3 regions of the Pseudomonas sp. S3_B08 genome follow, and region 3 is predicted to be linked to each of the others. Evidence: predicted binding sites of a transcription regulator. Region 3 holds the regulator's gene; each other region holds the start of a gene.

Region 1 (3,277 bases), 600 kb from region 3:
AGTACCGCCATGTCGAATTCTTTCTCTTCGTGCTCAACCCGGCCACGCTTGGCGGCGGTCTTGGGGTTGACCGAAATCACGCCGCAGTATTCCGGCATGTGCCGGGCGAAATCGGCGGTGCCGATCTCGTTGGCGGTGTCGATGATGTCCTGCTTGTGCGCGACGATCAGCGGCCGCAGCACCAGCTTGTCGGTCACGCAGTCGATCACCGACAGGTTCGGCAGCGTCTGGCTCGACACCTGGGAGATCGCTTCACCGGTCACCAGTGCATCGATGTGCAGGCGTTCGGCGATCTCGGACGAGGCGCGCAACATCATACGCTTCAAAACCACGCCCATATGACTGTTATCGACTTTGCCGAGAATTTCGCCCAGCACTTCCTCGAACGGCACACTGACAAATAGCACGCGTTGCGAGCTGCCGTACTTCTTCCAGATGAAGTGCGCGACTTCCATCACGCCCAATTCGTGGGCACGCCCGCCAAGATTGAAGAAGCAGAAGTGCGCCATCAGGCCGCGACGCATGATCTGGTAAGCCGCCACGGTCGAATCGAAGCCGCCGGACATCAATACCAGCGTCTGCTCCAACGCGCCGAGCGGGTAGCCGCCGATGCCGTTGTGCTGGCTGTGAATCACGAACAACCGTTTGTCGCGAACTTCGATACGGACTTCGATTTGCGGTGCTTTAAGGTCGATTCCGGCCGCACCGCACTCGCGACGCAGCTTGCTGCCGACGTATTTTTCCACGTCCATCGAGCTGAAGGCATGCTTGCCTGCGCGCTTGCAGCGCACCGAGAAAATCTTCCCGGCCAGTGCATCGCCGTAGTGCTGTTTGCACTTTTCGGTGATGTCGTCGAAGTCGCCCAGCGGGTACTCGTCGATCTGCAGAAAATGCGCGATACCCGGCATGCAGGTCAGGCGTTCGCCCATCTCTTTCAAGGCTTTGGGGTCGGTAACGCGGGTTTCCAGCTCGAGATTGTCCCACACGCCGTTCACCACCACGGCCGGGTCCAGGTCACGGAGCACGGTGCGGATGTTCTTGGCCAACTGGCGGATGAATTTCGTCCGGACAGGTCGGCTTTTGATGGTGATCTCGGGGAAGACTTTTACGATAAGTTTCATGAAAACAGCGCGCGAACGGCCAGCCGAAAAAGGGGGGCGCGGATTATAGCGGAAATTGCTCAAGGTTTAACCAGTTAATGTGCAGAAGGTTTTGCTTGCACCAAAACAGGTCATTTCTGAATTTAAACGCAACATTAAGGGGCGGGATTTGTCGATTCAGAACCTCGCACGCCTTAATAAGCGTGAATTTGGGGCAAAAAACCCATGCTGGGGCACTGGCATGCAATTTGCTCCCTTGTGAGGCAGGTTGCCTTGGCAGAGTATTCGCGCCGGCATCACCATTATTAAGGGCATCCACTACCCGCCCTAATTCACCCGGAGGACACTATGTCGAAGTCGGTTCAACTCATCAAAGATCATGACGTCAAGTGGATTGATCTGCGCTTCACGGACACCAAAGGCACTCAGCACCACGTGACCATGCCGGCTCGCGATGCGCTGGATGACGACTTCTTCGAAGTCGGCAAGATGTTCGACGGTTCCTCCATCTCCGGCTGGAAAGGCATCGAAGCCTCCGACATGATCCTGATGCCGGTCGACGAAACGGCCGTGCTCGATCCGTTCACCGAAGACCCAACCCTGATTCTGGTGTGCGACATCATCGAGCCTTCGAGCATGCAAGGCTACGATCGCGACCCACGTGCGATCGCCAAGCGCGCCGAAGAGCACCTGAAAGCCACCGGTATCGGTGACACCGTATTCGCCGGTCCGGAGCCTGAGTTCTTCATCTTTGACTCGGTGAAATTCAAGTCGGACATCTCCGGCTCGATGTTCAAGATCTACTCCGAGCAAGGTTCGTGGATGTCCGACCAGGACATCGAAGGCGGCAACAAGGGTCACCGTCCAGGCGTGAAAGGCGGCTACTTCCCGGTTCCACCGTTCGACCACGACCACGAAATCCGTACCGCCATGTGCAACGCACTGGAAGAAATGGGTCAGTCGGTTGAAGTTCACCACCACGAAGTGGCGACTGCCGGCCAGAACGAAATCGGCGTCAAGTTCAACACCCTGGTGAAGAAGGCCGACGAAGTTCAGACCCTGAAATACGTTGTGCACAACGTTGCCGACGCTTACGGCCGCACCGCGACCTTCATGCCGAAGCCACTGTACGGCGACAACGGTTCGGGCATGCACGTACACATGTCGATCTGGAAAGACGGCAAGAACACCTTCGCAGGTGAAGGCTATGCCGGCCTGTCCGATACCGCTCTGTACTTCATCGGCGGCATCATCAAGCACGGTAAGGCCCTGAACGGCTTCACCAACCCGGCGACCAACTCCTACAAGCGTCTGGTGCCAGGCTTCGAAGCTCCGGTAATGCTGGCCTACTCGGCTCGCAACCGTTCCGCTTCGATCCGTATTCCTTACGTGTCGAGCCCGAAAGCCCGCCGTATCGAAGCACGCTTCCCGGATCCGGCTGCCAACCCGTACCTGGCTTTCGCAGCTCTGCTGATGGCCGGTCTGGACGGTATCCAGAACAAGATCCACCCAGGCGATGCCGCCGACAAGAACCTGTACGACCTGCCGCCTGAAGAGGCGAAAGAGATTCCACAGGTTTGCGGCAGCCTCAAAGAAGCCCTGGAAGAGCTGGACAAGGGCCGCGCGTTCCTGACCAAGGGCGGCGTGTTCTCCGACGACTTCATCGACGCTTACATCGCGCTGAAATCGGAAGAAGAAATCAAGGTTCGCACCTTCGTGCACCCACTGGAATATGAGCTGTACTACAGCTGCTGATCCGGTAGCGCTGCGTAAAGCGGCGTGACACAAGAGGCCTCCTTCGGGAGGCCTTTTTTATTGCCCGGCGCAACGCATTTTCCATGTGGGAGCGAGCCTGCTCGCGAAGGCGGTGGGTCATTGATCGTTCCCACGCTCCGCGTGGGAGTGCAGCCCGTGACGCTCTGCGTCACTGGACGCGGAGCGTCCCAGGAGGCATTCCCACGCAGAGCATGGGAACGATCCGTGTTTTGGCTACCAGTCTTTTCAATTCCAGTTATTAACGGTTTTGGCCAACCGCCCCACCTGTCCTATGCTGCTACCCACAGTTTCCAACCCCGGTCGATTTCATGGGTCGCACGCTTCTCTACATTCTGCTGCTGATCGCCCTGCCCGCCGCCGCGCAGATCTACAAGTACACCGACGCCAACGGCAACACGGCG
Region 2 (3,277 bases), 710 kb from region 3:
ATTGGGCTTGGGCGTCGGGGCGACGCAGCCCGCGAGCGAGACGACCCCACTCAATGCCAGAACAGATACAAAGCGCTTCATGACCCTACCTCACGGTGTTGCTGGCGACCTCAGGCCGCCCCAAAGACTGGATTACAGATTCTGCGTTACGAACGAGAGCATCTGGTCGGCGGTGGAGATCACCTTGGAGTTCATCTCGTAGGCGCGTTGAGTGGTGATCATGTTGACCATCTCTTCAACGGTGCTGACGTTCGAGGTTTCCAGGGTGTTCTGCAGCGTGGTACCGAAACCGTTCAGGCCCGGGGTGCCGATCTGTGGCGCGCCGGAAGCAGCGGTTTCCAGGAACAGGTTGTTGCCCACTGCTTGCAGACCGGCCGGGTTGATGAAGTCGGCGGTCTGCAGGTTGCCGATCACTTGCGAGGCCGGGTTGCCGGCGATGGTGATCGACACGGTGCCGTCACGGCCGACAGTGAAGGTCTGCGCATCGTTCGGGATGATGATCGCCGGTTCCAGCGCGAAACCGCTGGCGTTGACGATCTGGCCATTGGAGTCGAGGTGGAAAGTACCGTCACGGGTGTAGGACGTGGTGCCGTCCGGCTGCAGGATCTGGAAGAAACCGCGACCGTCGATGGCCATGTCCAGCGGCTGCTCGGTGGTTTGCAGGCTGCCGGCGGTGAAGTTTTTCTGGGTGCCGACAATGCGCACACCGGTACCCACTTGCAGACCCGACGGCAGTTCGCTGTCCTGGGTCGACTGGGCGCCTGGCTGACGCTTGATCTGATAGAGCAAGTCCTGGAACTCGGCACGGTCACGCTTGAAACCCGTGGTCGAAACGTTCGCCAGGTTGTTGGAAATGGTGGTCAGGTTGGTGTCCTGGGCGGACAGACCGGTTTTGGCAACCCATAGAGCCGGAAGCATTCGATTCTCCTCGTGCGCCTGTTTTACGGCGCGACGTTCTGATAATTAGCTGATCTGCAAGACCCGAGCCATGGCCTGGTCGTCGTCTTTGGCGGTGTTCATCATCTTGACGTGCAACTCGAACTGCTTGGCCAAGGCCAGCACCGAAGTCATTTCTTCCACGGCATTGACGTTGCTCGACTCAAGGAAACCCGAGACCAGTTTGACGTTGGCGTCGGCTTGCGCCGGCTGGCCGTCCTTGGTGTAAATCGAACCGTCGAGGCCTTTGTTCATGTTCTTGATGTCCGGATTGACCAGCTTGATCCGGTCGACTTCGGCCATGACGCGGGGGCCTTCGCCCATTGCGCGAATGCTGATGGTGCCGTCTTCACCGACTTCGACCTGCTGCTCGGGCGGCACAGCGATCGGGCCGCCATTACCGATCACCGGCATGCCGTTGCCGGCGCGCAGTACGCCGAGGGCGTCGATGTTGAGGCTGCCGGTACGCACGTAGCTTTCACCACCGCTGGGGTTTTGCACGGCGATGAAACCGTTGCCGGATACCGCGACGTCGAGTTCACGACCGGTCTGCACCAGCGAGCCCGGCGTGAAGTCGGTGGCAGGACGTTCGCTCATGGCAAACGCGCGCGCCGGAAAGCTGTCACCGAATACCGGCATCGAACGCGCCTGCTCGAGGTCGCGCTGGAAGCCGTTGGTGGAAATGTTCGCCAGGTTGTTGGCATGCGCCCGCTGCGCCAGTGCGTTCTGGCTGGCGCCGGTCATTGCCACATAAAGGTACTTGTCCACAGTGTTTCCTCTGCATGCCGGACGTTTGCCGCCCACCGCTGTACTGCTCAGCCATAAGCAATTTGCAGACCAACTTTTTATTGGCGGGCGAAGGCCCGGTAAACAGGGGACTTGGGGGGATCGGAGGGGGAATCTGAAATGGGTCGAAGACGAAAAACCGGCGGTGTCATGCCGGTTAGTGGCAATCCTGAGTTCGGCGGGGGATGGAGATCCTGTGGCGAGGGGATTTATCCCCGTTCGGCTGCGCAGCAGTCGCCAAGCCTGCAAATGAGGTCGCTGGGAAGAAAAAGCGGGGCGGCTTCGCCGCCCATCGGGGATAAATCCCCTCGCCACAAAGGCTCTATTTAGCTTTCGGAGGTTTTGCCAACCTCATACTCACGCAACTTGTTGGCAATCGTCGTGTGCGACACACCGAGTCGCTTGCCCAACTGCCGACTGCTTGGATGCTCGGAATACAGCCGTTCCAGCACCGCTTTCTCGAAGCGCCCGACGATCTCATCCAGACTGCCGTCGAGGGAAAAATCGCCAAGCGGCTGACGCACGCCGTAATCCGGCAGGCGAATATGTTCGGCCTTGACCGTGCCGCCGTCGCACAGGGAAACCGCCTGGAACAGCACGTTCTCCAGTTGCCGCACATTGCCCGGCCAGTGGTAATGGCTGAGGCGATCCATCGCCGCCGGGGCCAGTTTCGGCAGCGGACAGCCGATCTGCCGACTGGCCTGGTCGAGAAAGTGTTCAACCAGCGGCGTCAGACCGTCGAGGCACTCGCGCAGCGGCGGGATGTGCAGCGACAGCACGTTCAAGCGGTGATAGAGATCCTGGCGAAACTCGCCGCGCGCGCACAATTCGGACAAGTCCACCTGCGTCGCGCAGATCACCCGCACGTCCAGATACACCTCTTCATCACTGCCGACGCGACGGAAGCAACCGTCCTGAAGAAAGCGCAGCAATTTGACCTGCAGACGCGGACTCATCTCGCCGACGCCATCGAGAAACAGCGTGCCGCCAGCGGTCAATTCGAGCAGGCCAAGCTTGCCTTCGGCCCGCGCGCCTTCGAAGGCACCGGGGCCGTAGCCGAACAGTTCGGTCTCGGCCATCGACTCCGGCAACCCGGCGCAGTTGAGCGCCATCAACGGTGACTGTCCGCGCGGGCTGGCGAGGTGGCAGGCGCGCGCCAGCAATTCCTTGCCAGTGCCGGTTTCGCCTTCTATTAATAGCGGCGCATCCAGCGGCGCCATGCGCCGCGCTTCGCGGACCACAGCGGCCATGACTTTCGAGCTTTGAAAGATGCTGTCGAACCCGCGCAGCTCTTGCTTGCGCACATTGTAGATTCGCTCGCCGACCCGATCGGCGCGGTGCAGCGTCAGCACGGCGCCGGCCATGGCCTCGCTGTCGTCGTGTTCCGATTGCAGCGGCGCGATGTCAGCGAGAAAGATGTCGCCCTTGACCTTGACCCGCATGCCGTTGATTCGCGATTTGTTGGCGCGCACCAATTCCGGCAAATCGAAATCCTCGGCGTAGCGCGACAGCGGAATCCCCGGCACCTCATCGACGCGCACCCCGAGCAACTGCG
Region 3 (3,277 bases):
GCGCCTCGAAGACATCCTGCATCGCCAGATCCGGCACTTCGCGGTGGATCAGGTTGGCAATCTGTTCGAGGGCTTTTTTCTTGCTGCCGCCCGGCGCGTTCACTTGGGAACGGCCGGGGGTCAGGATGGTTTCAAGTCGGATCATGGATAGGGGTGTTAACGACCGGTCGCGCCCTGGAGGAGGCTCTGGGTCTTTTCCTTATGCTTTTTGAGTTGGCGATCCAGCTTGTCGGTAAGTGAGTCGATCGCAGCGTACATGTCGGTATCTTCTGCGTTGGCGACCACTTCACTGCCGGGAATATGCAAGGTGGCTTCGATCTTCTGTTTCAGCTTTTCGACGCACATCGTGACCTGCACGTTGGTGATCTTGTCGAAATGTCGCTCCAGTCGCTGGAGTTTTTCCTCGATGTAGGAACGCAGAGGTTGGGTCACTTCCAGTTGGTGTCCACTGATGTTGACTTGCATACAGCTTCTCCTTCGTTGCCAGTGCATAAAGCGGCAGGCCGAAAAGCCTGCCACTGGAACGCTGTAACGTGGCTTACATCAACCGCTTGCGTTCGCTCGAAGGCGCGATTCCGAGGGATTCGCGGTACTTGGCGACGGTGCGGCGAGCCACCTGAATGCCTTGTGCCTCCAGTAAACCAGCGATCTTGCTGTCACTCAACGGCTTTTTCTGATTTTCCGCAGCGACCAGTTTCTTGATGATCGCGCGGATCGCCGTGGACGAGCATTCGCCGCCTTCGGAGGTGCTGACGTGGCTGGAGAAAAAGTATTTCAGCTCATAAATACCGCGCGGGGTATGCATGAATTTTTGTGTGGTCACCCGGGAAATCGTCGATTCGTGCATGCCGACCGCTTCGGCGATGTCATGCAATACCAACGGCTTCATTGCTTCGTCGCCGTACTCGAGGAAGCCGCGCTGATGTTCGACGATCTGCGTGGCCACTTTCATCAGGGTTTCGTTGCGGCTCTGCAGGCTCTTGATGAACCAGCGGGCCTCCTGCAACTGGTTGCGCATGAAAGTGTTGTCGGCGCTGGTGTCGGCACGCTTCACAAAACCGGCGTACTGGGCGTTGACGCGCAGGCGAGGCACCGATTCCTGGTTCAGCTCGACCAGCCAGCGCTCGTTGTCCTTGCGCACGATCACGTCGGGAATGACGTATTCGGCTTCGGTCGACTCGATCTGTGAGCCGGGACGCGGATTGAGGCTCTGCACCAGTTCGATGACCTGGCGCAGCTCGTCTTCCTTGAGCTTCATGCGCCGCATCAACTGGCTGTAATCGCGGCTGCCGAGCAGGTCGATGTAATCGGCGACAAGCCGTTTGGCCTCGGTCAGCCACGGCGTCTTCGCGGGCAGCTGGCGCAATTGCAGCAGCAGGCATTCGCTGAGGTTGCGGGCGCCGATACCAGCGGGCTCGAATTGCTGGATGCGATGCAGGACGGCTTCGATTTCGTCGAGCTCGATGTCCAGTTCCGGATCGAACGCTTCAAGAATTTCTTCGAGTGTTTCGTCCAGATAGCCCTGATTGTTGATGCAGTCGATCAGGGTCACGGCGATCAGGCGATCGGTGTCGGACATCGGCGCCAGGTTCAGTTGCCAGAGCAGATGACTCTGCAGGCTCTCGCCGGCCGACGTGCGAGTGGTGAAATCCCACTCATCGTCATCGCTGCTCGGCAGGCTGCTGGCGCTGGTCTGGTAGACGTCTTCCCAGGCAGTATCCACTGGCAGTTCGTTGGGGATGCGCTCGTTCCAATCGCCATCCTCGAGGTTATCCACCGTCGGGGCGGTTTCCTGGTAGGAGGGTTCCTGGATTTCGGCGGGCTTCTGTTCGGCGTTGTCGGCCAGCGGATCGGCGTTGTCGAAGTCGTCGCCTTCTTCCTGGCGCTCGAGCATCGGATTGGATTCCAGAGCCTCCTGGATCTCCTGTTGCAGGTCCAGGGTCGACAATTGGAGCAGGCGGATGGCCTGTTGCAGCTGCGGTGTCATCGTCAGCTGCTGGCCCATTCTCAAGACTAGCGATGGTTTCATGGCAGGGGCTTAACACCTTATTCGCCGGCGCTTTGCGCCATCCACTACAGGGCGCCGAAGCGCCAAACTTAAGCAAATTATATGCCTGAAACTGAAGTGTTTGCCTAGAGCGCTGTAACAATTAAAGCGGATAAATGCGCCTTGAATCGATACAGCGCTGTCGCGCTTACAGGCGGAACTCGTGACCCAGATACACTTCCTTGACCAGATCGTTGGCCAGGATGGTCTCGGCATCGCCTTCAGCGATCAGTTGACCGTCGTTGACGATGTAAGCGGTTTCGCAAATATCCAGCGTCTCACGCACGTTGTGGTCGGTGATCAGCACGCCGATGCCCTTGGCCTTGAGGTGATGGATGATCTGCTTGATGTCGCCGACCGAGATCGGGTCGACACCGGCGAACGGTTCGTCGAGCAGTATGAATTTCGGTGCCGTCGCCAGGGCGCGAGCGATTTCCACCCGGCGGCGTTCACCACCGGACAGGCTCATGCCGAGGTTGTCGCGGATGTGGCTGATGTGGAATTCCTGCAGCAGGCTTTCCAGCTCCTTGCGACGACCGGCCTTGTCCAGCTCCGGGCGGGTCTCGAGGATCGCCATGATGTTGTCGGCGACCGACAGTTTACGGAAGATCGACGCTTCTTGCGGCAGATAGCCGATACCGGCCTTGGCGCGGCCGTGCATCGGCTGGTGGCTGACGTCCAGATCATCGATCAGCACACGGCCCTGATCAGCCTGCACCAAGCCGACGATCATGTAGAAGCACGTCGTCTTGCCGGCGCCGTTCGGGCCGAGCAAGCCGACGATCTGCCCGCTGTCGATCGACAGGCTGACGTCACGCACGACCTGGCGGCTTTTATAGGCCTTGGCCAGGTGCTGAGCTTTCAGAGTTGCCATTACTGGGATTTCTCTTCGGTTTTCTTCTTCGGCTGGATCACCATGTCGATGCGCGGACGCGATTCGGTGACCTTACTGCCTGTGGCGCGACCGGCGCTGGCCAGCTTCTTCACGGTGTCGTAGACGATTTTTTCGCCCTGGGTGACGTTGTTATCCTTGTCGATAACCTTGGCCTTGTCGATCAGCACCACCCGGTTCTGCTGGGCGTGGTATTGAATCGTCACGCCGTAGCCCTTGACCGGGTTGGCGTCGCCCTGGGTCTGCAACTGCTCGAAGTAAGCCAGGTTGCCTACCGAGGTCACCACGTCGATGTCGCCATTGGGCGCGCGCGTCATGGTCACGGTGTTGCCTTTAAC

The links. The regulator sigma-54, encoded in region 3, starts transcription at its own class of promoters, with help from an activator protein. The targets are predictions, from matches to a motif close to ANTGGCATNNANNTTGCTNT.
Region 1: a site for sigma-54 is predicted at 1,336-1,355, ahead of glnA (type I glutamate--ammonia ligase). Genes of this name have one in related genera too.
Region 2: a site for sigma-54 is predicted at 1,759-1,778, ahead of AB4N73_RS02465 (flagellar basal body rod protein FlgF). Genes of this name have one in related genera too.

What each region holds. Positions count from the first base shown of each region.
Region 1 covers NZ_CP162750.1:5,174,324-5,177,600, reverse strand. Annotated here, with positions in the region: gene thiI (tRNA uracil 4-sulfurtransferase ThiI) at 1-1,121, opposite strand, end outside; gene glnA (type I glutamate--ammonia ligase) at 1,449-2,855, shown strand; gene AB4N73_RS23445 (DUF4124 domain-containing protein) at 3,185-3,277, shown strand, end outside.
Region 2 covers NZ_CP162750.1:517,972-521,248, reverse strand. Annotated here, with positions in the region: gene flgH (flagellar basal body L-ring protein FlgH) at 1-81, opposite strand, end outside; gene flgG (flagellar basal-body rod protein FlgG) at 133-918, opposite strand; gene AB4N73_RS02465 (flagellar basal body rod protein FlgF) at 964-1,704, opposite strand; gene AB4N73_RS02460 (sigma-54-dependent phenylalanine hydroxylase transcriptional regulator PhhR) at 2,049-3,277, opposite strand, start outside.
Region 3 covers NZ_CP162750.1:5,774,675-5,777,951, forward strand. Annotated here, with positions in the region: gene ptsN (PTS IIA-like nitrogen regulatory protein PtsN) at 1-145, opposite strand, end outside; gene hpf (ribosome hibernation-promoting factor, HPF/YfiA family) at 157-465, opposite strand; gene AB4N73_RS25935 (RNA polymerase factor sigma-54) at 539-2,029, opposite strand; gene lptB (LPS export ABC transporter ATP-binding protein) at 2,196-2,921, opposite strand; gene lptA (lipopolysaccharide transport periplasmic protein LptA) at 2,921-3,277, opposite strand, start outside.